DNA from 2 places in the Pseudobacillus badius genome. Region 2 is predicted to be linked to the other one. Evidence: predicted binding sites of a transcription regulator. Region 2 holds the regulator's gene; the other holds the start of a gene.
The links. The regulator LexA, encoded in region 2, represses DNA repair genes until DNA is damaged. The targets are predictions, from matches to a motif close to CGAACATATGTTCG.

Region 1 (4,113 bases), on a different contig from region 2:
AACTGAAGCAGCATAATCGCTAAGCTTCCTAGGAATAGGATTGCCAGGGAATTCTCCATAGAGTTCACCATCTTTCATGTATACTCTTTCGAAAACAGGAATTCTAATTAATTCATGTTTAACAGAATTTTTTAAAGCTTTTTGTCTCGATTTTTCAGCTCGTTTGATTTCGAATTCAGAAAGCATATTATCAGTCCTCTATAAAATAATTTGGCTCTTCAGTTTCTGTATTGTCGAGATACCATTCTATGTAAAGGGAGTCATCGCTGGACATAAGACAAATCTTTTTTATCTCTTCTTCGGATAAATCCTGGATACCATTAATGTGAAAACCTTGAAACTCATCGGAAATATCAATAATTTCAGTAGGGTTATCTACTTTGCCTATGAGATAACATAAAGAAACCTTAAAAAAATCAGTCAGTTTTGATACTTGAGAAATATCGGGAATTCGCTTGCCTTGTTCATAGGCTTCTAAAGCATCCCTGCTCAAATTCACTTTTTGAGAAAGTTCTATCAACGAAAGTTTCTTTTGAAGTCTTAAGTCCTTTAAACGTTCTGCAAAAATAGACATTTTAAAACACCTCTTGATTATTTTTTTGATCGATAGCTTCAACTTGATAATGACAATTGAGATCAAAAACTCTCTCATAGAATAAAGAGCTCTCTTTCTGCAATATCCAGCGTTCAAGCCTCTGAACGGCAAACTCATATTCAACATTAAATGTTTTTGAAATCACTTCAATGACTTCACTTTTTCTCCAAGGGAATGACATGTGTTCCAACATGAAAGTAGGAACACAAAAGTGATACATAAAAATTATTTGCTTGCCATTCCTGCATCTTGATAAAAGGAGGAGGGAGAGTTAATTGGCTCCCAAAATGCCTTAACAAGTGTCCCAGTTCATGTCCAAAGTCCTGCCATTGTTTTTGGGAAGATAAACGCCGGTCAATAAGAATTATGGTTTCTTGTGGGGGATATAGAGTTTTACTACTGCTATCAATATATTCGATGTCTACACCTATCCTGCTAGCTATTTTTTTCATGTTCAATTGATCGGGAGTGTAGATATGTATAGATTGATATAAAGAGAAAATATAATCTTCTAACAATGTAGAATGGATCATTGACTTCACCTCAAAAATTGTTTACAAACGTATGTTCTTTGTTAGTTTACAATAAAAACCCCGTCTCATGAAAGATGGGGTAATGGAAAAATTTGTGATAATTAATCTTGAACAATCTTTAAATAATTTTCAATAGATCCTTTATTGATTTTATTAGAAAAAAACATAAATTCTTTGCCTTTACTTGGCTTGGCAATTGAGTAATTAAGGTAATATCTTTCAGGAGAATGGTTGGAATATAAAGATTCAATTTCCTCAGCGATATCATAGGTCAAAATCCAGTAACGATTTTTCATTTGTTTTTTAATCACTTCGGCCAGCTCAACGTGATCAAGGTGTTGATAAAAGTTTGTGTATAGTTCTGGCCCCTTATCATAATAAGGGGGATCAAAAAATGTAAGTGATTTACGAGTAAATTTAATTACTTTTTCTATAAACTCTTTAGCATCATAATTAAAAACCTGAATTTGATCAGACATAGAAGCTATTAGCTCTATACGCTCAATTATTTTTTCTTTATTGAATCGGCAATCTATTTTATTCTTTCCATCTTGATTTTTACCTCCAATCACCCCTGCTTTTATAATGCCAGATCTATTGGTGCGATTTAAAAACAAGGTTGAAAAAGCGAGACTTAGATCATCTGCATTTTCTTTATTTTTTTGAATTTCTTTTTGTTTATACCATTCCTCCATGTTAACTGGCGTGGAGTATATTTTTTCTATTAACTCTTTATGATTTTCAACAATTACTTTCCAAAAGCAGTAAATGCTCTTGTCAACATCATTTATTATTATCTGATCAATATCTTTGTTAACAAGCAAACGGATGGCTACTGCTGCACCACCCGCGAAAGGCTCAATATAAGTTTTAATGTTATTAAGCTGAGCCAAATGTTTTATATACTCATAGGTGCTATCTTTACCACCGGGATACCTTAATGGCGTGAGGGTAGGCCTCGGCATCTTTTATCACCTCTACTTTAGAGTAGCAGAAAAGGACTGACTTGGCCAGAAGCTATTTGTCATTTTTAATTTGATGTGTCCTTAAATATTTTATTGCTTGGTTAAAGCTAGTTATGAACTCTTGTATTTTTTCTGAGTTGTCATTCATCCAATAGGTAATAATTTTAGTTTGTTCAAATACTAGTTTGAACTCCTTAAACCATTCTTTGTAAATCTCTCTTTTTCTTTTTTCAGAATCTCGTTTGAGAAGATCCTTTATAGTTTTTAAGGTTCTATCTCTAATTGCCTGGACAGTAATAATTCCCTGATTGTCTTTCCAGTAGGGATGATCGGTGTTTTTGACTAGTTCTAATAGATACTGATGAATAGTTTCCTCTGGAGAACCGGTACCTGGTAAAACGCACAAGTTCTCATTTTCTGAAATGATTTCTCTGTAAATTTGTGAATTTAATACGTCATTATCAAGTAAGATTAAGACACTCTTAAAATAGGAGTCCTTATTTGGAAGTTTCAGCAAGGTATCGCAACTAATTTGAGCGCAGATTTTATCGAATCGTAAACCTTCAGTGTCAATCTGTTCCGTATTTTTTTTAATATTATCAAAAAAGAAGATAGCTTCCTCGTCTTCGAAATAAATCTTTACATCATGTTTGTTATCTTGATAAAGGTTAAACCTCAGAAACATATCATTCTTTATTTTTAAATATGATGGATTATCCATAACACTTGGCTTGGCAGTATCTTGGACATAAACCACATTGTAGTACAATCTATCGTCTTTTGGATTTTGGTTTGTAGTAATCTGTTTACCCAGTATTTCTTGAATTACAGTTAGCGAATGAGTAGTACAAACAATTTGTAGCTTTAAACTCTTAGAACATTGATCAATTACTCTTATTAAATTTGACTGTGCTGAAGGATGTAAACAAGCATCAATTTCATCAATTACTAAAATCCCGCCATGATAATCCTTTCCTAATTCTCTTTTTAGTTTTTTGAAAGATAAAATAGCTGTTAATATAGTACTTAAACTGTCCTGGCCTAGGGATACTGATTTGTATGAATAATCTTTGAAACTGGGACCTAGAGATCTCTTGGTGGAGTATTTTAAGTCTTGTTTCGATACTTTGTCATCTTCTAGTTCCTCGTCACCAATAATTTCTTTAAACCATAGATTTAAATCATGAATATCTTGTTCATCAATATTGCTATGAGTTAGAGAGTAGTGCTCCTCTTTCGATTCACCAATGGGTATAACTCTACTCATTCCAATGTAAAGAGTTGGAATAGGAACTTTAGCGTCTGCACCTATATCGAGAACTTGTGAACCAATTAGTTTTCCCGCAGAATTTGAATTTCTGGGAACTATTCTTAATCTATCGACATTTTGAGAGACAGTGCACATCTTGTATACATCAGTGTTCTTATACAAGTAATCAATAATTACAGAGTATTTTTCATCACTATTTTTGGTGTAATCATGATTACTATCTAAATGAAAGATTTCATTGAACTTACTTTGAAAAACCTTATTAAAGTAACTTTGGTATCCTCTTAATTCAGAAGCATTTGCAATTAATCCTAAAATTGTGGATTTTCCGATACCGTTGTGGCCAGCAATTACAGTAATTCTCTCGGCGATATCAATATCAATATCTTTTAGCTTACGAAACTTTTTAATACGTATTTTTTTTATTAAATTTTTGTTATGAGTAACCATAAAAATCATTCGCTTCCTTTTTATTTAGGTACCTTCAAGATAAACATATAATGAACTGCAGTCATAACGATTAGTTTATAAAAGAAAAACCCTCAAAAGGGCTCTTCTCTCTCATAAACAATAACATCTCTATCAAGCTTTGGGTTTACATTATAAAGAGCTGCAGATACAGCAGGTTTGCCACCTTTAAATTTCATCTTAGTATTTTTGGTTACATCACCTCTAATTAATTACATTAGTTAATTTATTATATTTCTTATAAACAAAAGCAAATTTCATGTTATCTAACTCTTTACTAGA
Region 2 (27,642 bases):
AGGAGAAACATTAGGTTCTTTTGGATTAACTGAACCGAATGCCGGATCGGATGCCGGCGGTACAAGAACAAAAGCTGTGCTGGATGGTGATGAATATGTGATTAATGGCGAGAAATGCTGGATTACAAATGCCGGTTTTGCACGGCAAATTATTGTAACCGCTGTCACGGGGAAGAAGGATAACGGCAGAAGCATTATTTCGGCTATTATTGTGCCTGCGGATGCGCCGGGAGTGACCATTTCCTGCAACTACGACAAAATGGGGGTCCGCGCATCGAATACGTGTGAAATTGTTTTAGAAAATGTCCGTGTGCCGAAAGAAAATCTCCTTGGAGACAGTCAAAAAGGCTTCAGCCAGTTTTTATACACCCTTGACGGCGGACGGATTTCTATCGCCGCCTTAGCCGTGGGAATCGCACAAGCTGCATTGGAAAAAGCTCTTCAATATGCAAAAGAACGTGTGCAGTTCGGCCAGTCGATTTCTAAATTTCAAGCGATTCAATTCAAGCTGGCGGACATGGCGACAGAAGTGGAATTAGCACGGAATCTTGTACACAAATCTGCTTGGCTGAAGGATCAAGGAAAGCCGTTTGGCAAGGAAGCAGCGATGGCTAAGCTGTTTGCCTCAGAAACGAGCTTCCGTGCGAGCAACCAGGCAATCCAAATTCATGGCGGTTATGGCTATATGAAGGAATATGACGTAGAAAGATTTTTGCGCGATGCGAAATTACTGGAAATCGGGGAAGGAACATCGGAAATTCAGCGCCTAGTAATTGCGCGTCATCTCGGCTGCTAAAAGATAAGAGGGGGAAGGGTGCAATGAGCGAATTGATCCAAGAAACAGTCGGAGGACTATTAGCGAAAAGAGCCAAACAACTTCCGCAACATGAAGCACTTGTCTATCCAGATCGCAATCTCCGGTACACATACAGCGAATTTGATCGGCTATGCCGGAAAGCCGCCCGCGGTTTAATGGCGCTTGATATTGATAAAGGCGAACACATAGCTGTTTGGGCGACAAATGTGCCTGAATGGGTAACCCTGCAATTTGCCACAGGAAAAATGGGAGCCGTTTTAGTAACGGTCAATACGAATTACCGAGCCGCTGAACTTGAGTATTTGCTGCAGCAGTCAGAGAGTCAGACGATCGTTTTGATTGAAGATTACCGCGGAAATTCATATATCGATACGATCTATGAAATTTGTCCAGAGCTCTATTCATCTGAACCTGGGAAACTATCATCGAAACGGCTGCCTCTGCTGAAAAATGTGGTGGTGTTAAGTGAGAAAACATACAGCGGAACCTACAATTGGGCGGATATTTTAGAACTGGCTGAACGAGTGACTGAGGAGCAGCTGGATGCGCGGACAGCCGAGCTCGAACCGGATGAAGTCATTAATATGCAGTATACATCCGGAACGACCGGTTTCCCGAAAGGCGTCATGCTGACACACAGCAACTTGATTAACAATGCTTTTCATATTGCCGGCTGCATGGAGTTAACGGAGCAAGACCGCCTTTGTATTCCTGTCCCGTTTTTTCATTGTTTCGGATGCGTGATCGGAACAATGGCCTGCGTTACTGTCGGAGCTACGATGGTGCCGGTGCAGGAGTTTGATCCGGAAGCAGTGCTGACAACAGTGGAAGCGGAAAAATGCACGGCTTTGCACGGGGTGCCGACGATGTTTATTGCGGAGCTTAATCACCCGAATTTCTCAAACTATGATTTATCGAGCCTTCGTACCGGTGTAATGGCCGGCTCTAACTGTCCGGTAGAGGTCATGAAGGCTGTCATGAATACGATGAATATGGAGGAAATCACCATTTGTTACGGTCAAACGGAGTCCTCGCCGGTGATTACACAGACAAGGACGAATGATCCGGTAGAGCTGCGCGTCGAAACAGTGGGGAGGGCGCTGCCGGACGTGGAAGTCAAAATTGTAGAACCTGGTTCATCAAGGGAGCTTCCGCCCAACAGGCAGGGGGAGCTGTGTACGAGGGGCTACCATGTCATGAAGGGATATTACAACAACCTGGAGGCTACAAAAGAAGCGATTGATGAAGAAGGATGGCTTCACACGGGGGATCTCGCCGTGATGGATGAGAATGGATATATCCGGGTGACAGGCCGTTTAAAAGATATGATTATCCGCGGCGGCGAAAATATTTATCCGCGCGAGATTGAAGAATTCCTGTATACTCACCCAAAAATACTGGATGCACAAGTCATAGGAGTGCCGGATGAAAAATACGGGGAGGAATTAATAGCCTGGATTATCCTCAAGGAGGGAGAAACAGCTTCTGCGGATGAAATTAAAGACTACTTTAAGGACAAAATTTCCCGCCACAAAATCCCGAAACATATTCGGTTTACAAAGGAGTATCCGATGACAGCCTCTGGAAAAATCCAAAAGTTTAAATTGCGTGAACAATCGATGGGCTTATTGAAGTAAAACGGAGGGAGCGATCCAGTTGTTTTCTAAACTATTAATTGCTAACCGCGGCGAAATTGCCTCGCGTATTATTCGCACATGTAAACAGATGGGAGTAAAAACGGTAGCGGTTTATTCCGAAGCAGATGAGAACGCTTTGTTTGTCCGGGAGGCAGACGAAGCGTACTGCATCGGCAAGCCCCAGGTGAATCTCAGTTATTTAAACGCTGATGAAATGATACGCATCGCTAAGAAAAGCGGGGCAGAGGCTGTTCACCCGGGCTATGGCTTATTGTCAGAGAATGCGTCTTTTGCGCAAAAGTGCTTGGATGAAGGGCTGGCCTTTATTGGTCCTTCGCCGGCGATTCTAGCTGCGATGGGCAGCAAAATTGAAGCGCGGAAAACAATGAAGCAGGCAGGCGTTCCGATTATTGAAGGGATTAACGTTGCTCTCCAGGATGAAGAGGAGGCAAAAGCAGCAGCGGAGTCTGTCGGCTACCCGCTCATGCTGAAGGCGTCAGCAGGCGGCGGCGGTATTGGAATGCAGCTGGTTCATTCCGAAGAAGAACTGGTGAAGGCTTTTGCAGGCAACAAAAAAAGAGCAGAATCATTCTTTGGCAACGGCGATATGTTTTTGGAAAAGTATATTCAAGAGCCTCACCATGTGGAAGTGCAGATACTTGCAGATAGCCATGGCCATATAATCCCTCTCTGGGAGCGGGAATGCTCGATTCAGCGCCGCAACCAGAAAGTAGTAGAAGAGGCTGTCTCACCATTTATCAGTGAAGAAACGAGAACGAAAATGCTGGATGCCGCAGTAAAGGCAGCCCATCATATTGACTATACGAATGCAGGAACGATTGAGTTTTTAGTTGATAAAGAAGAAAACTTTTATTTTCTTGAAATGAACACCCGCCTGCAGGTGGAACATCCAGTCACAGAGGAAATCACCGGCCTTGATCTTGTAGAACAGCAACTAAAAGTGGCAGCCGGCGAGAAGCTGCAATTGACACGCGAGGAAGTAAAGCGCAGCGGGCATGCAATTGAAGTGCGCATTTATGCAGAGGATCCGAAAACGTTCTTCCCTTCACCGGGGCAAATTACTGCGCTGGAGCTGCCGGAAGGGGAAGGAATCCGTCATGAATGTGCGGTTGAATCAGGCTCCGCTGTTACCCCTTTTTATGATCCGATGATCGGCAAGCTGATCGCGTGGGGACCGACAAGGGAGGAAGCGTGCCGCCGCATGCAAAAAGCGTTGGATGAATATAAGATTGAAGGCATTAAAACGAATTTGCCGATGCTGAGAAAAGTCATCAGCCATCAGCAGTTTTTAGAAGGGATCACAACGACTGATTTTGTGAACCAATATTATTTGCCGGAATTAACAACAACGAATTAAAAGGAGAGATAGCCGTGGCAACAGTACAAGCGAGTATGGCAGGAAACGTGTGGAAAGTTCTTGTAGCGGAAGGGGAAGAAGTGAAAGCGGGCCAGGATGTCGTCATTTTAGAATCTATGAAAATGGAAATTCCTATTGCCGCTGAGGAAGACGGCACCGTTCAAAAAATCCATGTGAGTGAAGGAGATTTTGTCAACGAAGCGGATCGCCTCGTTGATGTGGAATAGGAGGAACATCCCTTGAAACTTCCTGAAAAAGTGATCATTAAAGAGGTAGGGCCCCGCGATGGTTTGCAAAATGAACCGCATCAAGTGAGTACAGAAAATAAGGCAGCTTGGATCGACCGGCTTTCAGAAAGCGGGCTGTCCTATATTGAAGTCACTTCTTTTGTTCATCCAAAATGGATTCCGCAGCTGGCAGATGCTGCGGAGGTTCTCTCTTCCATCCAGAGAAAGCCGGGCATTACATATGCAGCCCTCGTTCCGAATAGGCACGGATTGCGAAGAGCGCTTGATGCGGGTGTAGATGAAGTCAGCGTATTCATGTCAGCCAGCGAGTCACATAACAAAAACAATATTAACAAGTCCATTGCCGAAACGCTGCCGGTGCTGAAAGAAGTAGTAACCGAGGCGAAAGCGTCTGGAAAAACAGTGCGCGGATATTTATCGACCGTTATTGCCTGTCCGTATGAAGGTGCTATCTCGCCTGAACAAGTTAGAGAGATTAGCGCCCGGTTGTTTGATATGGGAATTGATGAATTGTCGCTCGGCGAAACGATTGGCGTTGCTGTACCTCCGGATGTAGAGCGCTTGCTGGAGGTATTGATTCCTGAATTTTCTAACGACCGTCTTGCTATGCATTTTCATGACACAAGAGGCACGGCTCTGGCGAACATTTCAAAATCTCTTGAAATGGGCATTCATACGTTTGACAGCTCCTTAGGAGGATTAGGCGGCTGTCCGTATGCCAAGGGTGCCTCCGGTAATGTAGCGACCGAGGATTTACTTTACATGCTCCAGGCGATGGGCATTGAAACAGGGATTCAAATGGAGCGTTTGCTTGAGGCCGGAGAGCTGATGGAATCCTTGCTTGGAAGATCGTTAACGAGCAGGCAACTGGAACTATACCGCAAAGCAGAGAGAGGGTGAAGCATGTGGGCGAAACGGTTCAATTAAAAAAGCTGGAGCAAGGGATTGCCGTCTTGACACTCAACCGTCCACAGGCCGCTAATTCCTTATCCAAAGAGCTTTTATACGACCTTCACGACGCTCTTTACAATATGAAGAATGATCCGAAAATCCGTGTGGTGATCTTGACGGGGGCGGGCGAAAAAGCGTTTTGCGCAGGGGCCGATTTAAAAGAAAGAAAGGGAATGGACGAGGCGCAGGTGCGGCACATTGTCGGCTTGATTGGTTCAGTGATCAATGAAGTAGAAGCATTGCCGCAGCCAGTCATCGCCGCTATCAACGGGGCGGCTTTTGGAGGAGGGCTTGAGCTTGCCTTAGCTTGTGATATCCGAATTGCAGCCAGCCATGCAAAATTAGGATTAACTGAAACCTCGCTCGCAATTATTCCGGGAGCCGGCGGCACCCAAAGACTGCCGCGGCTGATTGGAGTTGGAAAAGCCAAGGAATTGATTTTTACCGCCCGGCGGATTACCTCTAATCAGGCGGAACAAATTGGTCTTGTGGAACATATTGCCTCTCCGGAAAGCTTGCTGGAAACGGCTGTTCATTTGGCGAAGGAGATGGCCGTGAATGCGCCGCTTGCATTGTTCCAGGCAAAAACGGCAGTTAACCACGGAATGCAGACCGACATTGCAACAGGTTTGCAAATTGAAAAGCTGGCATATAACACACTTATTCCGACAGAGGATAGGCTTGAAGGACTGCAAGCATTTGCAGAGAAGCGGACACCAACATACAGAGGAAAGTGAGGAGACAGCAATGAACGAAACGGGAGTAAAAACAGACTACCAAGAAAAGCTGGAATCGGTCTTAACAGGCGGACAGGAGAAATATCATGAGAAAAATAAGGAGCAGGGCAAGCTGTTCGTCCGGGACCGTCTGCAGCTGCTTTTTGATAATGGGCTAGAGGCAGAAGACGGATTATTTGCCAACGTGCTTGCCGGAGATTTGCCGGCAGATGGCGTTGTAACGGGCGTTGGAAAAATAAATGGGCGCACAGTATGTGTGATGGCTAATGATTCCACAGTGAAAGCAGGATCGTGGGGTAAGAGAACGGTAGAAAAGATTATCCGTATCCAAGAGACAGCGGAAAAGCTGCGGTGCCCGATGCTTTATCTTGTCGATTCAGCGGGAGCCAGGATTACCGATCAGCTGGAAATGTTTCCTGGACGCAGAGGAGCCGGCCGCATTTTTTATAATCAGGTGAAATTATCCGGAAAAGTGCCGCAAGTTTGCCTGTTATTTGGACCTTCCGCTGCCGGGGGAGCTTATATTCCTGCTTTTTGTGACATTGTGGTCATGGTGGAGGGCAATGCTTCCATGTATCTCGGATCGCCGCGCATGGCGGAAATGGTTATTGGCGAAAAAGTAACGCTTGAACAAATGGGCGGCGCGAAAATGCACTGCTCAGTTTCCGGCTGCGGGGATGTGCTTGCTAAGACGGAAGAAGAAGCGATTGAATATGCGAAAAAATATTTAACTTATTTTCCTGATAACTACACAGAGAAACCGTCTCCTCAAGAGCCCAAAATGCCGGCTGCTTTTGAAAAATCAATCGAAGAGCTTATTCCCAAAAATCAAAATGCCCCGTTCGATATGCATCAGTTGATTGAACGCTTGGTCGACGAAGATAGTTTCTGTGAAATTAAGAAATTATTTGCCGCTGAACTGATTACCGGGCTGGGCCGGATCAACGGACAGCCGGTCGGCATTATCGCCAACCAGCCTCGTGTAAAAGGGGGAGTGCTGTTTCATGATTCAGCTGATAAAGCGGCTAAGTTTATTAGCTTATGTGACGCGTTCCATATTCCGCTCTTATTCTTGGCCGATGTGCCGGGCTTTATGATTGGCACCAATGTCGAAAAGGCCGGAATTATCCGCCATGGAGCCAAAATGATTTTTGCCATGAGTGAGGCGACAGTGCCTAAGCTGACCGTCATTGTCCGCAAAGCTTACGGGGCTGGTTTGTATGCTATGGCTGGTCCGGCATTTGAGCCGGATTGCTGCTTGGCGCTGCCGACAGCGCAAATTGCGGTAATGGGGCCGGAAGCTGCAGTTAATGCCGTTTATGCAAATAAGATTGCTTCATTGCCAGAGGAAGAACGCGCCGCCTTTATCAATGAAAAAAGAGAAGAATATCGGCAAGACATTGACATTTATCGCCTAGCCTCTGAGTTGATCATTGACGGTGTAGTGGAACCGAACCGGCTTCGCGAGGAACTTTCCGCCCGGCTCGATGTCTATATGTCTAAGTATATGGTGTTCACTGATCGTAAACATGGAGTAAATCCTGTTTAATAAAAGGAGGGGAAACGGGATGAAAACAATCTACACGAGCTTTCAGGAAGCAGTGTCCGGCATTAAAGACGGAATGACGGTGATGGTTGGCGGCTTTGGTTTATGCGGAATACCTGAAAACCTGATTAAAGCGCTTGCTGACTCTGGAGTGAAGGACTTAACGATCATTTCCAATAACTGTGGAGTAGATGACTGGGGGCTTGGGCTGTTATTAAGGAATAAACAGATTAAAAAAATCGTTGGTTCCTATGTTGGAGAAAATAAAGAGTTTGAGCGGCAAATGCTTGCAGGAGAAATAGAAGTAGAGTTAACGCCTCAAGGGACGCTGGCGGAGAAAATCCGGGCTGGCGGCGCCGGCATCCCGGCTTTTTATACACCAGCCGGCGTGGGAACCCCTATTGCTGAAGGAAAGGAAGTACGGGAGTTTAACGGAAAAGAGTATTTGCTTGAGGAAGCTTTAACAGCCGATTTCAGTTTAGTGAGGGCTTGGAAGGCAGATAAGAAAGGCAACCTTCTTTATAATAAAACTGCCCGAAACTTCAATCCGATGATTGCGGCTGCCGGAAAAGTGACGATCGCGGAAGCAGAGGAGATTGTGGAAACCGGAGAGCTCAACCCGGATCATATTCATACACCAGGCATTTACGTGCAGGCCTTGATTCAGGGAGATCAGGAAAAACGAATTGAACGAAAAACCACTCGTCAATAAAGGAGGGATATGGATGGATACAAGAGAGAAGATTGCAAGGCGTGCAGAAAAGGAGATTACAAGCGGCGATTACGTGAATTTAGGCATTGGAATGCCGACATTAGTTGCTAACTTTATCTCGGAAAACAAAGAAGTCGTACTGCAGTCAGAGAATGGTCTGCTTGGCATAGGTCCCTATCCAAAGGAAGAAGAAGTAGATGCCGATTTGATCAACGCCGGAAAAGAGACAGTGACAGCGATCTCCGGAGCGGCTTACTTTGATAGTTCTGAATCCTTTGCGATGATCCGCGGCGGCCATATTGATGTGGCTATTTTGGGCGGCATGGAGGTTTCCCAAGGCGGTGATTTGGCTAACTGGATGATTCCCGGAAAAATGGTGAAAGGAATGGGAGGAGCTATGGATCTTGTTCATGGTGCCCGAAAAACGATCGTGATTATGGATCATGTAAATAAGCATGGCCAATCTAAAATTTTAAAAGAATGCCAGCTTCCTTTAACCGGCAAAGGAGTCGTTCAGCGCATTATAACAGACAGAGCAGTTATGGATGTCACGCCAGCCGGCCTGAAGCTTATGGAGGTGGCCGAAGGATATTCGGTAGAGGAAATTCTTGAATGCACGGAAGCGGAACTGACTGTTTCAGAAAGCGTACAGCTGAATGCTTTTTGATAAAGAAAAAGGGCTGTCCCGGAAGGTCATGTAAAATGACTTTTTGGGCTGGTCCCTTTTTCTCATTTATTGATGAAGAGCCCTTTTTGGCAGCTTCCATTTTAATTTATAAGATAATACCCGGAGAACGGTAATCGCTATAAAAAGTATGATCAACTCAACGGGTGCAGTTGTGATGCTCAGTCCGATGAGCAGGCCTGCCAGTGCAGCCCACAGACCGTAAATTTCATTATGCAAAAGAGCAGGCTTCCTGCCCGCCAGCAGGTCACGCACGAGTCCGCCGCCGCTGCCGGTCAGGACTGCCGCTACGATGACGGCGCTGATCGGATGATTCATGCCGACTGCATACAAAGCACCTTGCACGGCAAAAGCGGATAAACCGATCGCATCAAAGAAGTTTCCCCATACCGGCCAGTGCTTAAGCATATTATGCGGAAAAAGAATAGTCGCCGTAATCGATAAGAGGGCGATCTGGAAAAAGTCTCCTTGCTCCCATAATGCGGAAACAGGTACTCCGATTAATAAGTTGCGAATAGCTCCGCCGCCAAAAGCCGTAATCATGCCTAATATATATATTCCAAATACATCGTAATCTTCTTCCATTGCCACAATCGCTCCGGAAATAGCAAACGCGATTGTGCCGATAACCGTAAAAATATCCCAAGTAAATTCCACAGAAGTTCCCCCTTACGAAAGTGTTCCCGGCAATTTATTATAGTATTGGAATGGCTAAAGAACCAGCTTATCTTTTCAGAAGAGGAAAAAAACTTGTTTTTATTAGTGAATGCCCGGCAATTCGTATTTTAGTCTGGTTTTTGGTAAGATGGATGGAAGAAAATGATAAAGGAAAGAAGGAACCTAATTGACAAAAATGGAGAAAGAGAAAGTGATCCTTGCTGGGTGTCAGTTGACCGATGATACCGAACAATTTTTATATTCTATGCAAGAATTAAAATCATTGATAGAAACGGCGCAAGGCGAATCGTTAGCGATGATCACACAAAAGAGAGAGCGCATTCATCCCGGCACTTACATCGGCAAAGGAAAAGTGGAAGAGTTAAAGAGGCTGGAAGAGGAACTGGAGCCGGATCTGATTATTTTCAATGGGGAGCTGTCTCCAAGCCAAATCAGAAATTTATCTGCGGAATTTTCGGCTAGAGTGATTGACCGGACGCAATTAATCCTTGATATTTTTGCTCGGCGCGCCCGTTCAAGAGAGGGGCAGCTGCAGGTGGAGCTTGCCCAGCTGCAATATTTGCTGCCGCGGCTCTCCGGACAAGGAACGGCCCTTTCCCGTCTTGGCGGAGGCATTGGAACGAGGGGACCGGGTGAAACAAAGCTGGAAAGCGACCGGCGCCATATTCGCCGGCGCATTGATGAAATTAAGCGGCAGCTGCATACAATCGTCCATCATCGTGAACGATATCGAAGTCGGCGCAAAAAGAACCGGGCGTTTCAAATTGCGCTTGTCGGCTATACAAATGCCGGAAAGTCTACCTTGTTTAACAGATTAACGGCAGCTGATTCATTGGAGGAAAACCAGTTGTTTGCCACGCTTGATCCTTTAACGCGCAAATTGGTTTTGCCGAGCGGCTATCAAGCGATTTTAACTGATACGGTAGGTTTTATTCAAGACTTGCCGACAACGCTGGTCGCTGCCTTCCGCTCTACACTTGAAGAGGTGAGTGAAGCCGATTTGCTGCTGCACGTTGTGGATAGTGCAAACCCTGACTTGATGCAGCATCAAGAGACAGTGCGAAGTCTGCTGGAGCAATTAGAAATGGATCATTTGCCTGAACTGACAGTGTATAATAAGAGGGATATCCAGCATGAAGAGTTTGTTCCTTCTTCCGCTTCTGCAAACATCTTGATCAGTGCGGTGAATGAAGAGGATCGCTTAAAGCTGAAGGAAGTAATCGAAAGGATGATCAGGGAGCAGATGACTTCGTATAACGGGCGAATTCCGGCTTCTGCCGGCAAACTGCTCGCCCAGCTAAAAACAGAAACGATTGTAGACTCTATCTTATTCGATGAAGAAGAGCAAGTGTACCGAGTGAAAGGATTTGCCTTTAAGGATCATCCGATTGCTGGGGAAATTAGTAAATACATATAATGTAAAGGGAGAGCAGGTATGTTTGAATTATTAACACAAGGACAAACTATTCAGCCGATTGCCGAGGAGGCTGAAGCGCAAATTGCCGAAGTGCATCGCAAGATCGAAAAAACGGCTGAATTCAATCAATTCCGTGTGCTGGAAAGCTTTAAAAAGCATCGGGTAAGCGAATTTCATTTCACCCCTTCGACCGGCTACGGTTATGATGACACCGGCCGTGATACGCTTGAAAACATTTATGCGGACGTATTCGGCGGAGAAGCGGCTCTCGTCCGCCCGCAGATTATTTCGGGCACACATGCCATTTCCATTGCTTTATTTGGCATATTGCGTCCAGGGGATGAACTGCTTTATATTACGGGTGATCCGTATGATACGCTGGAAGAAATTGTCGGAATCTCCGGCAAGGGAACGGGGTCACTCAAGGAATTTGGCATTTCCTACCGCAGTGTTCCGCTGGGGACGAGCGGCCGGCCGGATTACGCTGCCATTGAGGCAGCCATTCAGCCGAATACGAAGATGATCGGCATTCAGCGCTCGAAAGGCTATGCTGTCCGGCCTTCATTCACGATGGCGGATATAGAAGAAATGATTCAGTTTGTAAAGAAAATAAAAAGTGATGTGATTGTCTTTGTTGACAATTGCTACGGGGAGTTCACAGAAGAGAAGGAGCCTTGTCATGTTGGCGCTGATTTGATGGCAGGTTCATTAATTAAAAACCCAGGAGGCGGTCTTGCCAAAACCGGCGGCTACATAGCAGGAAAAGCCGATTATGTGGAAAGTTGTTCTTACCGGATGACCTCCCCGGGGATTGGAGCAGAGGCGGGCGCCAGCCTCTACAGCTTGCAAGAGATGTATCAGGGCTTTTTCCTCGCCCCTCACGTTGTAGGCGAAAGTTTAAAGGGAGCGGTTTTCACTGCTGCGATGCTTGAAAAAATGGGCATGAATACGACTCCGAAATGGCATGAAAAAAGAACAGACCTTATCCAGGCGGTTCAGTTTGACGACCGGGAGAAGATGATTGCTTTTTGCCAGGCCATTCAGCAGGCTTCCCCGGTTAATTCCCATGTAACGCCTTACCCTAGCTACATGCCGGGCTATGAAGACGATGTCATTATGGCTGCAGGAACATTTGTTCAGGGGGCGAGCATCGAGCTTTCTGCTGATGGTCCGCTGCGCCCGCCATTTGCTGCCTATGTGCAGGGGGGACTCACTTATTCACATGTGAAAATTGCTGTATGTTATGCTCTAAATCATTTAATTGAGAAAAAGCTATTGTAAGAACGAGGCTGCAAAAACACTTTATGTTTTTGCAGCTTTTTTATGGTTATAGAAGAATGCTTGTGTTGTCCTTATTTGTCTGCAAAGGAAAGCGGGTAGGAGCGAAATGCATTTTGTGAAAATTTTTCATGTAAGAAAACCTAACATGGGTTTGACATATAAGTTGACGGGGTATAAAATAAAGGACATGAAGAAAGGAGGAATCATTGATGAACAGCAAAATCAGGCGTTCTATGCCGCTATTCCCGATAGGAACGGTCATGAAACTAACCGATTTATCCGCCAGGCAAATACGCTACTATGAAGAACATCAACTGATTCGTCCCGAACGGACTGCAGGCAATCGCCGGCTCTTTTCTTTATATGATATTGATCGTTTGCTTGAAATTAAGGATCTGCTCGATGAAGGAATTAACATGGCAGGAATCAAAAAAATCTTATTGAAGGAAGATGAGAGCGTACATAATCCGTTAAAAGCCGAGTTAGAGCAAGATAAGAAAGTTTCTACAGACGAAGAAGTCAGAAGGTTGTTGCGCAAGGAATTTATTAATGCCGGTCGCTTTTACCGAAACGATCTCCCGTCCGGAGACCGATTTCGTTATTTTCATTAAAATAGTGCCAAATCATAAGGAGGAATTATTTTTATGGGCAAGTACACAAAAGAAGATATTATCAATTTAGCAAGAGAGGAAAATGTTAAGTTCATCCGCCTGCAATTCACTGATATTTTAGGAACGATTAAAAACGTTGAAATCCCAGTGAGCCAATTGCCGAAAGCGCTGGACAATAAAATGATGTTTGACGGTTCTTCTATTGAAGGCTTCGTGCGCATTGAAGAGTCTGATATGAACTTGTATCCGGACCTTGATACATGGGTTGTATTTCCATGGACAGCGGAAAAAGGCAAGGTAGCCCGCTTGATTTGTGATATTTACATGCCTGATGGCACACCGTTTGCTGGAGATCCGCGCAGCAATTTAAAGCGTGTGTTAAAAGAAATGGAAGAACTCGGTTTTTCAAACTTCAATTTAGGACCTGAACCGGAATTCTTCTTGTTTAAACTGGATGCTAACGGCGAGCCGACTTTAGAACTTAACGATAATGGCGGGTACTTTGACTTAGCGCCGACGGATCTTGGCGAAAACTGCCGCCGCGATATTGTTTTAGAGCTGGAGGAAATGGGCTTTGAAATTGAAGCTTCTCATCATGAAGTGGCGCCAGGACAACATGAAATTGACTTTAAATATGCCAATGCTTTAACAGCCTGCGATGATATTCAAACATTTAAGCTAGTTGTTAAAACTATCGCGAGAAAGCATGGCTTACACGCAACCTTTATGCCAAAACCGCTGTTCGGAGTAAGCGGATCAGGCATGCACTGCAATATGTCGTTATTTAGAGAAGGAAAAAATGCTTTCTATGATGAAAAAGGCGAGCTGCAGTTGAGTGAAACAGCTTACCAATTTATCGCAGGCACAATCAAGCACGCTAAAGGATTCACAGCGATTACTAATCCGACGGTCAATTCGTATAAGCGTCTTGTGCCAGGATATGAAGCGCCTTGTTATGTTGCTTGGTCCGGACAAAACCGCAGCCCGTTGATTCGTATTCCATCCGCACGCGGCATGAGCACGCGCGTGGAAGTGCGCAGTGTGGACCCGGCAGCGAACCCATATTTGGCAATGGCTGTCCTTCTGCAAGCGGGTCTCGATGGCATCAAAAACGCCATGACGCCACCGCCTGCAGTAGACCGCAACATTTACACAATGAATGAAGAAGAAAGAGAGCGGGAGGGTGTAGAAGACCTGCCGGGTACATTGGCAGAAGCTCTTCGCATGCTGAAGAAAGATGAAGTGATTCAAGCTGCTCTTGGCGAACACATCCTCGAGCACTTTATCGAAGCCAAAGAAATTGAATGGGATATGTTCCGCACACAAGTTCATCCATGGGAACGCGAGCAATATATGCAAATGTATTAATAGTGAAACCCCTTGAGCCATCTGGCTTTAAGGGGTTTTTGTTTGGGGGCATATTCCTCCTGTGTAAGTATGGGATAGAAAAGGAAGAAATCCCTATGGCCATAACTGTGCATGCTGAATTGATTATAGTCGATAATCTTTTTTATCCTGATGTGATGATATAAAGCCTGATTATTAAGGTTTTTGGCGAGGGAGAGGGAAGATGTGTAGTGTATAAAATCAGTTTTTCGTGACAAGTATAATGGTTATTTAGACCTAAAAAAGGTGGATTTTTTGGTTAAATTTGTTTAAAATACAGATTATACAAATTTAATGGATATTTGAGGTAAAGCATATGCAACCCAATATAAACCCCGTTAGACCTAATTTTAAGACTGGAAGAGACCGTTATTATCTAACTGTTACTGCGAAATTTTGGATAAGTCATGCGATTTCGGCTGGTTGGATGATCTTTTCTATTTATCTTTCATTGCCTTGGTTAAAAGATTTAGCATCCATTGTTTCTCTTCCCGCCGCGATCCTGATTATTGGAGGAATAGCTTATATTCCGGGGTATATGAGCGCTTTTCTTGTAGCGAGCTTATTATTGGACAGGCAGCCTGTATTTAAAGATGAATACCCTTCTGATTCTGTATCTTTGCTTATCGCCGCTTATAACGAGGAGCAGTCTATCTTTGATACACTAAAATATGTAGCTGATCAAGATTACATGGGAGAGATACAGGTGTTTGTGATTAATAATCTTTCCACGGACGATACAGAAGAAGAAATTATGAGAGCAAAGAGAGAATTAGATTTGAATATCACTATTTTTCATGAATCTCAGCCCGGTAAGTTTCATGCTCTGAATAACGGATTGCAATATGTCGTTACCCCTTACGTGATTACTTTAGATGCTGATACGGTGCTTCATCCATCTGCTGTCCGCTATTTAGTTTCAAGAATAAAAAGCAGCCCTCCTGATGTATGTGCCGTGGCTGGGTCTATGCTTGTTCGCAACAGCCGTAAAACGATTTGGACTAGAGTGCAAGAGTGGGATTACTTTCTAGGAATTGCCTCTATAAAAAGATTACAAGGGCTATACCAAGGTACACTGGTTGCTCAAGGCGCCTTTAGTTTATACAAAACAGAATGTGTACAAGAGGTACAGGGCTGGCCAGATGCAATCGGAGAAGACATTGTATTAACCTGGAGGCTTTTAAAAAAGGGTTGGAAGGTATATTTTGAACCTTTGGCGGTCGCTTTCACGGATGCCCCGACAACTCTTGGCCACTTTGCTAAACAGCGTTCTAGATGGGCACGAGGAATGATTGAGGGCTTGAATGAAATTAAGCCATGGAAGCAGCCGCAAGTGTATACAAAGTATCTTACCGGCATTAACCTAGTCATGCCATATTTGGATTTTGTTTATACCTTCTGTTGGCTTCCTGGTCTGATTTTGGCTTTCTTTGGCTTTTATTGGATTGCAGGACCTATGACTTTGCTGGTTTTGCCTCTAACGGTTATTAGTTACGGTTTGCTGTATCTGTATCAAAAAAACTATGTATTTAATAACCTTGATTTAAGAATACGAAAAAATAAGCTGGGGTTTGTCCTCTTTATTCTTTTTTATCAAATGATCATGTCCCCAGTCTCTGTCTGGGGATATCTGCAGGAATTATTTAAATCCAAGCGTGTCTGGGAGTAGGCCAGGCCGGGGTATATAAACGATGATTGCAGGGATCAATCTATACTATTGGAAAACGAACGCTCTCCTATTTGAGAGGACTCCGGATTGCAGACACATTCAATGAAAATTGAAGTTTGTCTGCAATCTTTTTTATTTGGCTAGTGGATGGGGCGGCTGATTTCCATTCCAATCAACAGAGTGTACAAAGTCAAGGGAGCCGTACAACAATGCCTGTTTGAAAATAAATCGATCCAACGCTTGAGTATATTATTTTCTGCTAGGTGCCTTTAATTCCTGGCATTTGAGTCTATCTAGTCTGTAAAAAATATATAGTATAACAGGAATGAAATGCTCCTTTTATAAAATGAGCAAGCGACTGCTGGGGGAGCGGCCAACTTACACGCTGGTGAAAGAGAAGGACTCGTGCGATCAAGCGCTAATTCTCTGCAAGGGTATAGCTTAAAGGTTTCTCTATCAACAATGAACGTAAAGTGCTTGTGCGGTATGCGAGGCATCATCACTGAAGCAGAAGCAAAGGGGGATAGACCGGAAAATGGGAGATAAAGACATGGATAATAAGGAGTTGGATGATTCTTATGAATTTGCTTGCCGGCTTGATCAACAAGATAGACTGGCGCGGTTTCGGGAAGAATTTTATATTCCAAAAGGAAAGATTTATCTTGACGGCAATTCGCTGGGTTTGCTGTCTAAACGGTCGGAAGCCTCATTATTGGAGCTTTTGGATTCGTGGAAACAATTTGGGATTGACGGCTGGACAGAAGGAAACCATCCATGGTATCACCTTTCTGAACAGCTAGGGAGAAAGCTGGCGCCATTAGTGGGAGCCTGTCCTGAAGAGGTAATCGTAACCGGGTCTACAACAACGAACCTCCATCAAATGGTCGCAACCTTTTATCAGCCGCAAGGCAATCGAACGAAAATACTGGCGGACGAATTGACCTTTCCTTCCGATATTTATGTGCTGCAAAGCCAGCTAAAGCTGAAAGGCTACAATCCGGACACACACTTAATCCGCGTGAAAAGCCGGGATGGTCGCTTTCTTGATGAAGAGAGGATTATTGAGGCGATGACCGGGGAAGTTGCTTTAGCGGTGTTGCCTAGTGTGCTTTATCGAAGCGGGCAAATTCTTGATATGCGGCGCCTGGCAAAAGCTGCTCATACGCGCGGAGTTTTGATTGGCTTTGACCTTTGCCACTCCGTCGGCGCTATCTTGCATGAGTTAAGTGCGTGGGAAGCAGACTTTGCTGTTTGGTGCAATTACAAGTATTTGAATAGCGGCCCCGGAAGTGTCGGCGCATTATATGTAAATAAGAAGCATATCGGAAGATTTCCCGGCCTTGCAGGATGGTTCAGCTCCGCTAAACATAAGCAATTTGATATGGAACACGTGCTGACACCGGCTGAGGCAGCAGGAGCCTATCAAATCGGCACCCCTCACATATTAAGCGCAGCACCTTTAATTGGATCGCTTCAGATGTTTGAGGAAGCAGGCATGGAAAATCTGCGGAAAAAGTCTTTGGATATGACGCGTTACATGATGAAGCTGATTATGAAAGAGCGGCAGCATATAAGGGTTGAAATTGGCAATCCTTTAGAGGATCACCAGCGCGGCGGGCATATTTATTTAGAGCATAAAGAAGCAGCGCGCATTTGCAGAGCATTGAAGGCGAATGGGGTCATTCCTGATTTTCGAGCCCCCAACGGCATCCGGCTGGCGCCTGTTCCTCTCTACAATACGTATAAAGAAGTATGGGAGGCTGTGCAAATTCTAAGAAGAATCATGGAAGAGGAGCAATACAAGCAGTTTAAAAACGAGCGGGGCGTTATTGCCTAAGAAAAGGCTCTTATAAATCCTTCGGTATGACCGGTTCCTACCAAGAAAGTTCTTTCTCTGGCCGCCACACAGCTGGAGATTTTTTTGTTTTTTCGAATAAATCATATTTACTGAATTTTTTCATAGGATAGAGTAACTGTTTCTCTACTATTCTCTTAAAAAGTAACAACTCCTTTCAGCGGCAGGCTAAAAAGGAGCTGTACAGTCATTAATGAATATCGCGATAGACACCGATTACTTTGCCTAGAATAGTAGCGTTCGGCAAAATGATTGGCTCCATGGATGAATTTTCAGGCTGAAGCCGGATAAAATCTTTTTCCTTAAAGAAGCGCTTGACAGTCGCTTCATCTTCTTCAGTCATGGCTACAACAATTTCGCCGTTTTTGGCTGTTTGCTGCTGCCGGACAACCACATAATCACCATCTAAAATCCCTGCTTCAATCATGCTGTCACCCATAATTTCAAGCATAAACACATGTTCATCAGCCGGAGCCAAGCGTTCAGGCAAAGGGAAATACTCTTCAATGTTTTCGATCGCGGTAATCGGCAAGCCTGCTGTTACTTTTCCGATTAACGGCACATTAACTACCTTTTGGCGCGGCACCGCGTCCTCCATTTCCAGTATTTCAATAGCGCGCGGCTTCGTTGGATCGCGGCGGATCAATCCTTTGCTTTCCAGCCGGGAAAGATGACCGTGGACAGTAGAACTGGATGCAAGCCCGACGGCTTCACCGATTTCCCGAACGGACGGAGGATAGCCTTTTGCTTTGACTTCCAGCTTGATAAAGTCCAAAATATCCTGCTGCCTCTTCGATAATTTTGTCATTTGTCTGCACCTCTTAGATTTGTCTCTTTTCTGTATTATAACATGCTATTTTTCGTGATACAAACATAAGTTCGAATAAAATCTTGACTCAAACAAATGTTCCTATTACAATAAAAATAAATATACGAACGAATATTCGCTTGAAAGGGCTGTGAAGTGATGAAAACATTTGTAAAAAACAATTCTTTTGTTCTCTTATTTATGGCTGTTACAATAATAGCGGGAGCAATGCTGATTTTCAGCGTGAGCGAGGAAGGACTTCCGTATCAAGAAATTACCGTGCAGGAAGGAGACTCGCTTTGGAGCATTGCCAAACAATACAACAATGCCAAAGACATGAAGGAAGAGGATTTCATTATGTGGGTTCAAAAAGAAAATCAGCTGCATTCTGTGAAAATTCTGCCTGGTGATACATTGATTATCCCCGTTGCCTCGCATCCCTCTCACGCGGGCGGGCAAGTCGCATTCAAAGGAGAATGAGTTTAAGTGAAAGCTATTATATATTGCCGCGTAAGTACGAAAAAGGAAGTTCAGGAAACCTCGCTTCAGCGGCAGGAGGAGGAGCTGCTCAGCCTTGCTGCCAAAAAAGGGTACGAGGTGGCAGAGGTTATTAAGGAGCAGGCGAGCGGGTATGATCTGGACAGGCCAGGCATGCTTGATTTACTTGATTTAGCGAAAAGGGAGCCGATTGATGCTGTTCTCATTCAGGATGAAACGAGAATTGGAAGAGGGAACGCTAAAATTGCTTTGCTGCACTGCTTGTTTAAAGAAGGGGTCAAGGTGTTCAGCATCGCCGATGATGGAGAATTGCAGCTGTCTGAATCTGACTCCATGGTTATTCAAATTGTCAGCATGGTAGAGGAGTACCAGCGAAAGATTCATAACTTAAAAATCAAACGAGGCATGAAGCGGGCGGTGGAAAATGGTTTCCGGCCGGAAGAAAATTTGAAAAACCGGGGAAATCCTGCTGGCAGGGAGAGAAAAGAAGTACCTGTAGAAGAGATTGTCCGGCTGCGCCGCAACAATTTAACCTTTGAAGAAATTGCTGCTACATTAAAGGGGTTTGGCTATCAAGTATCAAAAGCGACTGTCCATAGAAGGTTTCAAGAGTATACCGAACAGGCGGGCGAAGAGATTGACTAAGCAATCCACTTGTTTGTTCGTGCACTTTTTAATACAATAAGGGCAAGAATTAAATGCTGAAAAGAAAGGAGAGCCTGCTAATTGACAATGGATTAGCAGCAACCCATGTATGCTTTCTGAAGATAAACTTGCCCGCATTAATGAACTTTCCAAAAAATCAAAAACGACAGGACTGTCCGCTGAAGAACAAGCAGAACAGGCCAGCCTGCGTCAAGAATATTTAGCAGCTTTTCGTTCATCTATGAAGGATACAGTAGAGGGAGTGCGCATTTTCGATACTGAAGGAAATGAAGTCACCCCCAAAAAGCTTCAAGATATTCAAAAGCGGAAAAAAATGCATTAAAAAAGCCGGCAGCTGCCGGCTTTTTTAATGCTTAAACGGAAAGACTAATGAACAAGCGAAACTCTGCTATCAGATATTCGCAGACGTCTTGTATAATTTGATAAAGACCTATATATTTAAGTAGGTACAATATTTGTGAGGAAAGGAAGTTTGCCATGTTTGATAAAGTTGATCAATTAGCAGTGAATACGATCCGCACACTTTCTATAGATGCGATTGAAAAAGCCAATTCCGGACATCCGGGCTTGCCGATGGGAGCTGCCCCGATGGCTTACACGTTGTGGAGCCGGTTTATGAACCACAATCCTAAAAATTCTAAATGGTTTAACCGCGACCGTTTTGTTTTATCCGCGGGACACGGCTCTATGCTTTTGTACAGCCTGCTGCATTTGTCAGGTTACGATTTATCCATGGATGAAATTAAAAATTTCCGCCAATGGGGCAGCAAGACGCCAGGACATCCGGAGTACGGACATACAGACGGTGTTGAGGCAACAACAGGCCCGCTTGGACAAGGAATTGCTATGTCTGTAGGAATGGCGATGGCAGAAAGACATTTGGCTGCCGTCTATAATAAAGATCAATACAAGGTAGTCAACCATTATACATACACACTTTGCGGTGATGGAGACTTGATGGAAGGGGTAGCTTCTGAGGCAGCTTCTCTTGCCGGTCATCTAAAGCTGGGCCGTCTAATTGCCCTTTATGATTCTAATGACATTTCTCTGGATGGAGATCTTGATAAGTCTTTCTCCGAGAGTGTAGCAGACCGATTTAAAGCATATGGCTGGCAATATCTCCGCGTGGAAAACGGCAATGACATGGAGGAGATTGCCAAAGCGATTGAAGAAGCACAGAAAGATGAAGATCGTCCGACACTCATTGAAGTGAAAACAGTGATCGGTTACGGTTCTCCTAACAAATCAGGCAAGGCAGATGTGCACGGTGCTCCGCTTGGCGAGGATGAATTGAAGCTGACAAAGGATTATTATAAATGGACATTCGAAGAGGATTTTCATGTGCCTGAAGAAGTGTATGCCCGCTTCGAGGAATTAATTGTACAAAAAGGGAAAGCGGCTGAACAAGAATGGGGAAAACTCTTCGAAGAGTATAAAGAGAAATTCCCAGAGCTTGGCCAGCAGCTTCAAACGGCTATAAATGGTGAATTGGCTAGCGGCTGGGATAAGGATATTCCGAGCTATGAGCCGGGCAAATCGTTGGCGAGCCGTGCCACATCAGGAGAAGTGCTGAATGCGATCGCGAAAAACCTTCCGACTTTTATTGGCGGTTCAGCGGATTTAGCAGGCTCTAACAAAACAAGCATCAAAAATGAGAAGGATTTTTCTGCAGTTGCTTATGAAGGTCGCAACATCTGGTTTGGCGTCCGTGAATTCGCAATGGGAGCAGCAATGAATGGGATGGCGCTCCATGGCGGCCTTCAAGTATTCGGCGGGACATTCTTCGTGTTCTCTGATTATGTACGCCCGGCAATGCGTCTCTCGGCTCTAATGGGGCTGCCGGTTACCTATGTTTTCACACATGACAGTATCGCAGTAGGCGAGGATGGACCGACACATGAACCGATCGAGCATTTGTCTGCACTGCGTTCGATGCCAAATCTGTCTGTGATCCGTCCGGCGGATGCTAATGAAACAGCAGTTGCTTGGAAATTAGCTGTTTCTTCCGAATCAACACCGACTGTACTTGTGTTGACTCGCCAGAACTTGCCAACCATCCAAGGCACATCTGAGACAGCTGCAGAAGGAGTCGCAAAAGGGGCATACATCGTGTCAGCGTCCGACAAAGAGACAGCTGACTTGCTGCTGCTAGCAACCGGCTCGGAAGTGAGCCTGGCTGTGGAAGCGCAACAAGCGCTTAAGCAAGAAGGCATTGATGCTGCGGTTGTCAGCATGCCGTCATGGGACCGCTTTGAGAAACAAAGCGCGGAATATAAGCGTTCCGTTCTTCCGAAAGAAGTGAAGAAGCGCCTTGCGATTGAAATGGGTGCGTCTCTTGGCTGGGAGCGCTATACAGGCGACGAAGGCGATATCATTGCGATCGATCAATTTGGTGCGTCTGCTCCGGGCAATAAAGTAATGGCAGAATACGGATTTACAGTAGAAAATGTCGTTGCACGGGCAAAAGCGTTACTCCATCAATAATAAATACAAAAAAGCTGGTTTCGTTTGAAAGAAACCAGCTTTTTTTGTCTATTCAGCCGCCCGGCGAAGGCTTGTTTTCAGAGGAATGACCTGCTCCTCGTCTTATAAGGCCAAAGTTACAATGCAATCGACAAAACTAGTGAACGTTTTTTTCAAAATTCAACAACCTTGACGCCTGTTCCTTTTTATAATAAAGAAAAGGACAAGCAGGAGGTAAAATGGATGAGAAGCTATCAAATTTACTGGATTGGCGAAGAATTTGCTCATTATTTTTACGGACGTGAACAAAATTTTTTCCAATTGTTTTTTGAAAGCTCCACTAGCCAAAAAAGTGAAAAGAATGTTGTGGAGAAACAAATTCAATATATTACAAAAGAATTTTCGCTGCGCTCTCTTGCCTCTATTTTGAAAGAAGCATTAATGGACAAAGAAAGCTTTGCCGTTGACAAAAACAATTGCTTTACCATTGAGCTTCCGGAAAAGAAAGGCAAGGCTGTTTTGTCCGCTGAAGAAAAGTGCCTTCATTTAAAGGCTAAGGGAAGCTACGAAGCGGAAACGGTGTTTTTCTCTTCCTTAAAGAAATTGAATGCTTGCTTGTTTGCTGTTGATTTTGAAAGTAAAAATTACGGTTGGCTTGAACCGATTAAGAAAGAAAATTTATTTAAGTAAAGAAAATTTCTCTTTCATGTTGTATAATGTCTTTTGGTTTAGTAAACTTTTAGTAGACGACATGAAGGAGGAAGTAGTGTATGTGGTATGTACTCGTCGGGATTCTGGCTTTAGCTGCCGGAGTTGCGCTTGGATTTTTTATAGCCCGCAAATACATGATGGACTATTTAAAAAAGAATCCGCCAATTAATGAACAAATGCTGCGAATGATGATGATGCAAATGGGAATGAAGCCGTCGCAGAAAAAAATAAATCAAATGATGTCACAAATGAACAAGCAGTTCGATAATAAATAAATCCTTGTCATATAAGGATTTATCGTTTGATTCCATATATTTTTTTCGGACAAGCTTCTTTCAAGAAAAGGTCGAGAAGGTTGATCTTTCTTTGCAGATATATCCGATATATGCTTTATTTTCTTATAGCCAGCAAAACCATTTTTTCTGTTGAATGATTTCATTTAATAGGAAAGGTGGTTTTTTTGTTGAAGCAGCCCAACGAAAGCCTCCGTTGGGCACGATGAGCGGCCGAACAACTGCATGGCAGGAAATAATGAATAGCCGCAATGAAAAATTTTAATGAAGCGAAGAAGAGAATTTTTTTCTTCTTCGAATTATGAACGGTACACCGGGTCTTTGGAGATTTATGGGGGAGGGCAGCCAGGCGGCAGCGGTCTATCCATGACGTTCCTAAAGCTGCTTGCATTTGAAGTTTTTAAAAGACGAATATAAAAATGAGCAGTTGTTTTTGGCAAACCTGCTCATTTTTAGTTGGGCAATTGTTTTCTATAGAGGGGAGTTGCAGAGTGAACGTATTTGCGATCGTAGTCATTTAGCAAAAGATCAAGCTCTTGGCTGCATTTGACGGCGAGTGGAGAGTTTAATCCTTTAATAGTGACAATTTGAAATAGCTCTAACCGCTTTTTCTCGATAGCATCCAGCAAGTCGTCTTTATGCACGGCAGAAAGTCCTTTCTATGTGATAATGGCTAGAAGTGTATTAGTTTCTCTAGTATACCCAATCTTTTACTTTTTTTCAAAAACAAAGTTATTTTTAATCAAAAAATTTCTTTTTTCCCAAGTAGAGGCAGACACAAATTATTCATATCTCTTTTTTTCGATTCCTGCTTCAAACTCTGCTACAATATCCATGAAAGGCAGGAGGTATGATTGAACGATCTTAACTTTTTTTTAGCTTTTGGCGCAGGGTTTCTCAGCTTTATTTCACCGTGCTGTTTGCCGCTGTATCCCGCATTTCTTTCCTATATTACCGGCATGAGTGTCAGTGACTTAAAAAATGAGAATAAAATGCTGCAGCGGAGAAGCTTGTTGCACACATTGTTTTTCTTGTTGGGTTTTTCTTTAATATTTGTTTCGTTAGGCTTTGCTTCAAGCTTCATAGGCAACGTTTTGTCTCAATATCAGGATTTAATTAGGCAAATCGGGGCTATTTTTATCGTGTTTTTCGGTTTGGTTGTGACTGGCATTCTGCAGCCGAAATTTATGATGACTGAACGGCGGCTTGAATTTAAAAACCGTCCGAGCGGATATGTAGGCTCCATGTTAATCGGTTTAGCATTTGCTGCCGGCTGGACGCCTTGTACGGGTCCGATTTTATTATCGGTTTTTGCGCTTGCTGCAAGCAATCCAGGATCAGGTCTATTGTATATGGTTGCTTATACGCTTGGTTTTTCCATTCCGTTCTTCATCCTTTCCTTCTTTATTGGCCGCATGAAGTGGATTCGAACTCATAGCGGAGTGATTATGAAGGTGGGCGGTTACATTATGATTGTCATGGGGGTTGTCCTCTTCTTTGATTGGATGACAAAAATTATTATTTTCCTCAGTCCGTTATTTGGCGGCTTCCAAGGCTTCTAGCTGTATCCATTTGCGGATTGCCTTCCTTGGCCGAAACAGGTATATTTAGGATAAAGAGAAACGTTACATTATTTCCCAGAGAAGAGGGAGGCACATGGCCGGTGGCAGGGGTATTAGTTGTAGATGATACGAAGTTTATGAGGATGGCGTTAGTAGATATGCTGACGAATCTGAATCATCAAGTGCTAGGAGAAGCTGAAAATGGAGAAGAAGCCATACAAAAATACCGAGCACTGAAGCCGGATATCGTCATCATGGATATTACGATGCCGATTATGAACGGAATCAAAGCATCCGAAACCATCCTGTCAGAGTTTCCTGAGGCAAAAATTATCATTTGTTCAGCGATGGGACAGCAGAGAATGGTGATGGAGGCAATTGAGGCGGGGGCAAAAGACTTTGTTACCAAGCCCTTTGATGAGGTTCGTGTGAATGAAGCATTACGCCGTTTGCTTGCTTAAGCTGTTTTCTGTGAAAACAGCTTTTGTTTTTCGAAAGAAAATTGATTATAATAACTTAGCAAATGTAAAAGATAAGGAATGATGAAGATGATGCTTGTTGCTTCATCCGTATTAGCGGTAGTAATGGGAATTACGGTAATATTCATCCGCATGAAGGCCGCGAAGAAGCCGACTTCGGCTAATAAAATTATGCTGCCTCCCCTGTTTATGAGTACAGGGGCGCTGATGTTTGTCATACCGGAGTTTCGGGTTACTTCTATGGAATTATTAGAGGCTGTGGCCGTAGGCATGCTATTTTCAATTCTATTAATTAAAACATCAAATTTCGAGGTTCGTGATGAGGATATTTATTTAAAGCGGTCGAAAGCATTTCCAATTATTTTAATCAGCCTGCTGATTGTCCGGATCATCGGCAAAGTGATGTTAAGCTCGACCATTGATGTGGGGCAGTTGAGCGGAATGTTTTTTATTCTTGCTTTTGCTATGATTGTTCCATGGCGGATTGCCATGTACCGGCAGTACCGCAGCTTGCGTGCCACATTAAACCAAGAACGGCTTGATTGAAAACTGAATTTCTTAAAAAAGGGCCTGCACATCGCTGCAAGCCCTTTTTAAATGGTGATGTTACAAATAGATGAATCGCCAGTGACTGCCCCAAGAAGTTTTGCATTCAATGACACTTTTAAAACAAGTGTTCATAAGGAGTCATATCAATCTGCATATCATTTAGTTTTTTGCGCAGAAATTTATGGTCCCTTTTCGGAGTGGCTATGATGTATCCGCGTATCACTAAATCTTGTGTGATCATGTCCGACTTTTCCTCTAACGCCAGTTCGCCGATTTTTCCGGCGATTTTTTGGCGTGCCACATCCCGAAAAAGTTCAGGCACCGGACTGACTAGCTCTTCCAGTAACTCCTTTTCTGGCTGCTCCCACATGCTTCTCGTTTGATCCACATAGTATTCTTCCCAGTCCATATCTGACTTTCCGTCTTCTTTTGGCAGTCTTTTTAAAAACTTGCGAAACATAAAAAATCCCCCGATCGCAAAGCTGCCGACCAGGATTACAACCCATATAATTATAAAGTAGGAAAACCAACCTTCCAGCATGGTGCTAACCTCCACATTTCTCTTCTGTCGCTACTAATTATAGACAAACGCGAAAAGGGATACAACCGTTAATGCAGAGTGTTCTGCTCAAAAGGAGGATGGAAGAAAGAGAATTTAACTATCCGCTTGCCGACAAGCAGAAAAGCAATTTGCTTTCTCTATAATTTCCGCTACTATGAAAAGAGAGACTTTATTAGAGGTGACAGAATTGAAATTTATACATACGGCCGACTGGCATTTAGGCAAGCTGGTGCATGGAGTTTATATGACAGAGGAGCAGCGGGAGGTTTTACAGCAATTTGTCAGACTAGTAGAAGAAGAGACGCCGGATGCAGTAGTGATCGCCGGTGATTTATATGATCGTTCTGTGCCGCCCACCGGCGCTGTTGAGCTGCTGAATGAGATGCTGTTTGCTATTAATGTAGAGCTGAAAACGCCGATCGTAGCGATTTCCGGCAATCATGACAGTGCCGAGCGGCTGTCCTTTGGCTCTTCCTGGTTCCGGCATAGCCAGTTTTATTTAAAAGGAAAAGTTGATGATCAATTTTCGCCCGTCCGGATTAATGGAGTGAACTTTTATTGCATTCCTTATGCAGAACCAGGCACCATTCGGCAGCTCTTTGGGGACAACTCGATCCATACTCACCAGGGTGCAATGAAGCGCCTGATAGGAAAATTAGAAGAAGAGATGGACTGCAGAGAGCCGAATATATTTGTCGGGCATGCCTTTGTTCTGGGCGGAAAGACGACAGATTCTGAAAGGACTTTATCCGTTGGAGGTTCCGGCTGTGTAGATGCCGGGCTGTTTGCGCCCTTTAATTATGCAGCGCTCGGCCATTTGCATAGTCCGGATGCTATTAAGCATGAGAAAGTCCGTTATTCCGGTTCGCTGTTAAAATACTCTTTTTCCGAGGCAAATCAGCGGAAAAGCGTGTCGATTGTAACGGTTGATGAAAAGGGAACTGTTTCTATCGAAGAAAGAACGCTTCGTCCAAAGCGGGACATGCGGGTATTAGAAGGGACGCTGGAAGAGCTGCTGGACCCGGCCCGCATTCAAGCAGAAGCGACAGAAGATTATTTAAAGATCACACTTCTTGACCGGGGAGCCATCATTGATCCGATGGGTAAACTGAGGCAGGCTTATCCGAATGTTCTTCATCTTGAAAGGAAGATTGACATGATCGATCAGCGCCAAAAGGAAAGCTACGGAATGAAGCGTGAAGAAAAAAAAGATGATATCGACTTATTTGCTGATTTTTATAGCGAGATGACGACCGATGATTTTACGCCGGAGAAGAGAAAACTCATGGAGCGCGTCATTCAAGAAGCACAGCTGGAGGCGAATCAAAAATGAAGCCAGTCAAATTAATCATGCAAGCATTCGGTCCTTATGCGGGAAGGGAAGAGATTGATTTTAGAAAGCTTGAGAATCGGACGATGTTCGTCATTTCCGGTAAGACTGGA

Region 1: the regulator LexA is predicted to act here: its motif matches at 1,153-1,166, upstream of B1A98_RS16730 (ImmA/IrrE family metallo-endopeptidase).

Annotation. Positions count from the first base shown of each region.
Region 1 covers NZ_MWMM01000015.1:7,607-11,719, forward strand. The annotation lists gene B1A98_RS16720 (hypothetical protein) at 1-186, opposite strand, end outside; gene B1A98_RS16725 (helix-turn-helix domain-containing protein) at 191-574, opposite strand; gene B1A98_RS16730 (ImmA/IrrE family metallo-endopeptidase) at 751-1,128, opposite strand; gene B1A98_RS16735 (DNA adenine methylase) at 1,230-2,093, opposite strand; gene B1A98_RS16740 (AAA family ATPase) at 2,146-3,822, opposite strand.
Region 2 covers NZ_MWMM01000001.1:499,270-526,911, forward strand. The annotation lists gene B1A98_RS02405 (acyl-CoA dehydrogenase) at 1-796, shown strand, start outside; gene B1A98_RS02410 (AMP-binding protein) at 829-2,454, shown strand; gene B1A98_RS02415 (acetyl-CoA carboxylase biotin carboxylase subunit) at 2,474-3,832, shown strand; gene B1A98_RS02420 (acetyl-CoA carboxylase biotin carboxyl carrier protein subunit) at 3,847-4,059, shown strand; gene B1A98_RS02425 (hydroxymethylglutaryl-CoA lyase) at 4,072-4,980, shown strand; gene B1A98_RS02430 (enoyl-CoA hydratase) at 4,986-5,768, shown strand; gene B1A98_RS02435 (acyl-CoA carboxylase subunit beta) at 5,779-7,317, shown strand; gene B1A98_RS02440 (CoA transferase subunit A) at 7,337-8,026, shown strand; gene B1A98_RS02445 (CoA transferase subunit B) at 8,040-8,693, shown strand; gene B1A98_RS02450 (trimeric intracellular cation channel family protein) at 8,760-9,368, opposite strand; gene hflX (GTPase HflX) at 9,565-10,806, shown strand; gene B1A98_RS02460 (methionine gamma-lyase family protein) at 10,825-12,087, shown strand; gene B1A98_RS02465 (MerR family transcriptional regulator) at 12,297-12,698, shown strand; gene glnA (type I glutamate--ammonia ligase) at 12,732-14,066, shown strand; gene B1A98_RS02475 (glycosyltransferase family 2 protein) at 14,401-15,753, shown strand; gene kynU (kynureninase) at 16,304-17,590, shown strand; gene lexA (transcriptional repressor LexA) at 17,799-18,416, opposite strand; gene yneA (cell division suppressor protein YneA) at 18,576-18,896, shown strand; gene B1A98_RS02495 (YneB family resolvase-like protein) at 18,903-19,559, shown strand; gene B1A98_RS02500 (DUF896 domain-containing protein) at 19,669-19,902, shown strand; gene tkt (transketolase) at 20,058-22,064, shown strand; gene sirA (sporulation inhibitor of replication protein SirA) at 22,287-22,733, shown strand; gene B1A98_RS02515 (YneF family protein) at 22,814-23,029, shown strand; gene B1A98_RS02520 (aspartyl-phosphate phosphatase Spo0E family protein) at 23,500-23,691, opposite strand; gene B1A98_RS02525 (cytochrome c biogenesis CcdA family protein) at 23,902-24,609, shown strand; gene B1A98_RS02530 (response regulator) at 24,711-25,070, shown strand; gene B1A98_RS02535 (CcdC family protein) at 25,161-25,634, shown strand; gene B1A98_RS02540 (DUF2621 domain-containing protein) at 25,753-26,178, opposite strand; gene B1A98_RS02545 (exonuclease SbcCD subunit D) at 26,387-27,532, shown strand; gene B1A98_RS02550 (AAA family ATPase) at 27,529-27,642, shown strand, end outside.